2 regions of the Methylorubrum sp. GM97 genome follow, and region 2 is predicted to be linked to the other one. Evidence: predicted binding sites of a transcription regulator. Region 2 holds the regulator's gene; the other holds the start of a gene.
The links. The regulator PhoB, encoded in region 2, activates phosphate uptake and scavenging genes when phosphate is short. The targets are predictions, from matches to a motif close to TGTCATNNANCTGTCAT.

Region 1: the regulator PhoB is predicted to act here: its motif matches at 1,096-1,112, upstream of MSPGM_RS15495 (PhoX family protein).

The regions. Positions count from the first base shown of each region.
Region 1 is NZ_AP025942.1:3,345,365-3,347,751, reverse strand. It holds gene MSPGM_RS15505 (glycine--tRNA ligase subunit alpha) at 1-522, shown strand, start outside; gene MSPGM_RS15500 (DUF3828 domain-containing protein) at 524-967, shown strand; gene MSPGM_RS15495 (PhoX family protein) at 1,162-2,387, shown strand, end outside.
Region 2 is NZ_AP025942.1:5,273,593-5,275,979, forward strand. It holds gene phoU (phosphate signaling complex protein PhoU) at 1-713, shown strand, start outside; gene phoB (phosphate regulon transcriptional regulator PhoB) at 803-1,507, shown strand; gene MSPGM_RS24435 (GcrA family cell cycle regulator) at 1,714-2,253, opposite strand.

The DNA.
Region 1 (2,387 bases), 1.9 Mb from region 2:
TGGTGCGACGGGATGGAGGTGAGCCAGTTCACCTACTTCCAGCAGGTCGCGGGCTTCGAATGCGCCCCGGTCGCCGGCGAGCTGACCTACGGCCTGGAACGCCTCGCGATGTACGTGCAGGGCGTCGAGAACGTCTACGATCTCAACTTCAACGGCGGCGAGGGGGACGACAAGGTCACCTACGGCGACGTCTTCCTCCAGGCCGAGCAGGAATATTCGCGGCACAACTTCGAGGCCGCGGACACGGCGATGCTGTTCCGCCACTTCGCCGATGCGGAGAAGGCCTGCCGCCTCTATCTCGAAGCCGGAGCCCCCGAGAGCGAGGGCGCGCGCCACCGCATCGTGCAGCCGGCCTACGACCAGTGCATCAAGGCAAGCCACGTCTTCAACCTGCTCGACGCCCGCGGCGTGATCTCGGTCACCGAGCGCCAGAGCTACATTTTGCGCGTGCGCGAACTGGCCAAGGCTTGCGGCGCCGCATGGCTGAAGACCGAGGCCGGCGGCCACGCCGCAGCGGCCTGAGATGCGGCGGCGCGCCGTCCTCGCTTTGGCGTTCGCGCTCCTAGCGGGGCCGGCCTTCGCGCAATCCGTGACCGACCCGGTGGAGACCGTGCGGGCCTTCTACGCGGCGGACGACACCAATGCGGTGCGCTTCTACGCCAAATCCCTGCGCGCACTCTACGAGCGCGACCAGCGCGAGGCGAAGGGCGAGGTCGGGCGGCTCGGTTTCGCCTTCCACGTCAACGGCCAGGACACCGAGCCGGGTTTCGCCAAGTCGTTGGCGCTGGCCCCGCTCTCGAACGACGGCGACCGGGCCGAGGTGCGGGCGACCTTCCGCAACGGCGGGCCGCAGGAACTGCGCTACAACCTCGTACGCGAGGCCGGCGCATGGAAGCTCGCCAACGTTCGCTCGCTGAAGGGCGAGACCTGGGATCTCGTCGCCATCCTGTCGGCGCCGCTGCCCTAGAGCCGTATCCGACCCCATTGCATCAGGCCGGCGTCTCTAGGTTTTTGTTTCAACACGCTTTCTTTCGCCGAACCGGTGTCCACTTCGTCGGAAAGCGCTTAAGCGCGCGGCTGCGCAGCGAACCGTCCCGTCATCGAAGCGACATCGGACGGGCGTAGGCGCGCCGCTTCACGAAGGTGGATGAGACGCGCCCGATGTCCGACACGCCCGACGCCCCGACCCTCGATGCGGTGATCGCGCAGCGCTTCTCCCGGCGCGACCTGATGCGTGGCTCTCTGGCCGCCGCACTCGCCGCCGGACTCGCGCCGCAGACCGTCGCGGCTCCCGCCGAGTCCTCCGCCTTCGACTTCCCCGAACTCGCCGCCGGAATCGATGAGCACCTGCATGTGGCCGAGGGCTACGAGGCGAGACCCCTGCTGCGATGGGGCGACCCGCTGTTTCCCGACGCGCCGGCCTTCGATCCGCAAAAGCAGAGCCCGCGGGCTCAGGAGCGCCAGTTCGGCTACAACAACGACTTCGTCGGTTTCATCCCGCTCGACGCGACGGGCCAGCGTGGCCTGCTCGTGGTCAACCACGAATACACCAATGCCGAGCTGATGTTTCCCGGCCTCAAGGCCGCCGACCGCAAGGCCGTGATTGCCGCCCTGAGTCCGGAACAGGTCGCGACCGAGATGGCCGCCCATGGCGGCTCGGTGGTCGAGATCGTCCGCGAGGCGGAAGGCTGGCGCCCGGTGATCGGCTCGCCCTACACGCGGCGCATCACGGCGGAGACGCCTATCGCCCTCACCGGCCCGGCGGCGGGTCATCCCCGCCTCATGACCGAAGCCGACCCGAGCGGCCGGCGCGTGCTCGGCATGATCAACAACTGCTCCGGCGGCGTCACGCCCTGGGGCACGTGGCTCTCGGGCGAGGAGAACATCAACTATTACTTCTCCGGAGCTCTCCCTTCCGGACATGCGGAGACCGGCAACGCGAAGGCGATCGGCCTGGGCAGCCCGCAATATGCCTGGAGCCGCTTCCATCCGCGCTTCGATCTCGCGCAGGCGCCGAACGAGCCGAACCGGTTCGGCTGGGTGGTCGAGATCGACCCGTTCGATCCGGCCTCGACGCCGAAGAAGCGCACGGCGCTCGGCCGGTTCAAGCATGAGGGCGCGGCGGGCGCGCGTTCGCTCGACGGACGCTACGTCGTCTATCTCGGCGACGACGAGCGCTTCCAGCATGTCTATCGCTTCGTCAGCGAGGGGCGGACGCAGGCCGAGCGCGAGGCCAACGCCGACCTCCTCGATTCCGGCACGCTCAGCGTCGCCCGGTTCGAGCCCGACGGCACCGGGCGCTGGCTGCCGCTCGTGCACGGCGCGAACGGGCTCGATGCGAGCAACGGTTTCGCCTCCCAGGCCGATGTGCTGATCGAGGCCCGCCG
Region 2 (2,387 bases):
TGGCCGACCATATCGTCTCCTCCTACGACACCGACCTCGAGAACCTGCGCCGCTCCATCGCTGAGATGGGCGGCGTGGCCGAGAAGATGATGACGGATGCCACCGACGCGCTGGTGCGCCGGGATACCACCCTCGCCCAGGCGGTGATCGTCGCCGACAAGCGCCTCGACCTGCTGCAGCGGGAGATCGAGGAGCGTTCGGTTCTCCTTATCGCCCGCCGTCAGCCGCTGGCCATCGACCTGCGCGAGACGATCTCCGGCATCCGCGTCTCGGGCGACCTGGAACGGATCGGCGATCTCGCCAAGAACATCGCCAAGCGCGTCGTGGCGATCAGCGATCAGGCGCAGCCGCAGAAGATCGTGCTCGGCGTCCAGCACATGAGCGACCTCGTGCAGGAACAGCTCAAGGACGTGCTCGATGCCTATGCGAGCCGCGACGTGACCGCCGCCCGCGAGGTGTGGGAGCGGGACAGCGCCATCGACGCGCTCTACAATTCACTGTTCCGGGAACTCCTCACCTACATGATGGAGGATCCGCGCAACATCTCGTTCTGTACGCACCTGCTGTTCTGCGCCAAGAACGTCGAGCGGATCGGCGATCACACCACCAACGTCGCCGAAACCATCGAATACCTCGTCACCGGCGAGACGCCGACGGCCGAGCGGCCCAAGAACGACGCTTCGAACTACGCGACGATTACGCCGAGCACCTGACACCGAAGGTTTTTCGGCGGGCGCGGCGATCAAGAAACGTCTCCGGCTCCTCTCTCGAGGGCCGGGCGTGACGGATGGAAAGACGGGCGATGACGAGTGCGCACATCCTGATCGTCGAGGACGAGGAATCGCTGACGACCCTGCTGCGCTACAATTTGGAAGCGGAGGGTTTCCAAGTCGATGTCGCGGTTCGCGGCGACGAGGCCGACCTTCGCCTGCACGAGACCACGCCCGACCTCGTACTCCTCGACTGGATGGTGCCGGGGCTCTCGGGGATCGAGCTGTGCCGGCGCATCCGTGCCCGCCGTGAGACCGAACGCCTGCCGGTCATCATGCTCACCGCCCGGGGCGAAGAGACCGACCGTGTGCGCGGCCTCTCGACCGGCGCCGACGACTACGTCGTCAAGCCGTTCTCCGTGCCGGAGTTGCTCGCCCGCGTCCGTGCGCTCCTGCGCCGCGCCAAGCCCACCCACGTCTCCGACATGCTCGTGGCCGGCGATATCGAGCTCGACCGCGTCAGCCATCGCATCCGCCGGCAGGGCCGCGAGATCCATCTCGGGCCGACCGAGTTCAAGCTGCTCGAATACCTGATGCAGAGCCCCGGCCGAGTCTTCTCGCGGGAGCAGTTGCTCGACGGCGTGTGGGGCCATGACGTCTACATCGACGAGCGCACGGTCGATGTTCATGTCGGCCGCCTGCGCAAGGCGATCAACCGCCCGCGCCAGAGCGATCCGATTCGCACCGTGCGCGGCTCCGGCTACTCGTTCGACGAGATGTTCGCCGGAGCGGAGTGATACGGTCTCCGCCTGATCGAAGGGGGAACGGTCTCGCTCAGCCCGCGCGGCGCTTGAGCCAACTCCAAATCCGCCATCCCGAATGGATCAACCGCGTTTCGGTCTGAGGGGCGGTCCTGTGAGTCGGGCAACGCCCGTCCCCACTCGGTACACGCGGGCAATCGCCCGTCATGGCGGGCGTGCCCGGCCGTCCTCTCCCGGAGGCGTTAGCGGAAACCGGCGACGCGGCGGTCGCGCTTGCGCTCGGCGGCCGGCTGATAGGCGATCTGCGCGTGCTGGGTGCAGTACGGAAGGCCTGTGATCGCGCGGCCGCCGCAGAAGCGGAAGTCCGGCGAGGTCGGGTCGCCCATCGGCCAGCGGCACATCGATTCGCGCAGATCCATGATGGTGACCCGCTCGGAAACCGCGAGGGCCACCGGCTCCGGGGCGGGCTTCTGCGGCAGCGGGAAGTCCGGTGCGGGCCTGTGTGCCACGATCGCAGGCGGCTCCGGCAGCGTCGGCTCCTCGGCGACCACGACCTCCATCTCGACCTCGGCAGCCAAGCCCTCCCGGCGACGTCCCTGCGACGCCGCACCCATCGACTTGACGCGACCGGACAGCCCGAGGCGATGCACCTTGCCGATGACGGCGTTGCGCGAGACGCCACCGATCTGCAGGGCGATCTGGCTGGCGCTCAGGCCGTCGTCCCACAGGCGACGAAGCAGCTCGACGCGCTCATCCGTCCAGCTCGGGACCGCTTCCGTCATTGTCCCCTCCACGTCGAAACATCCTTGAACGTGAGACCGGCCGGCAGCGCGGCGCTGCTGGCGCGCATGGCGACAGCAGGCATGGCCAGGGCCCGCGATCCGGCCCTGCACATGTCGGTTAACAGACGCCAAAG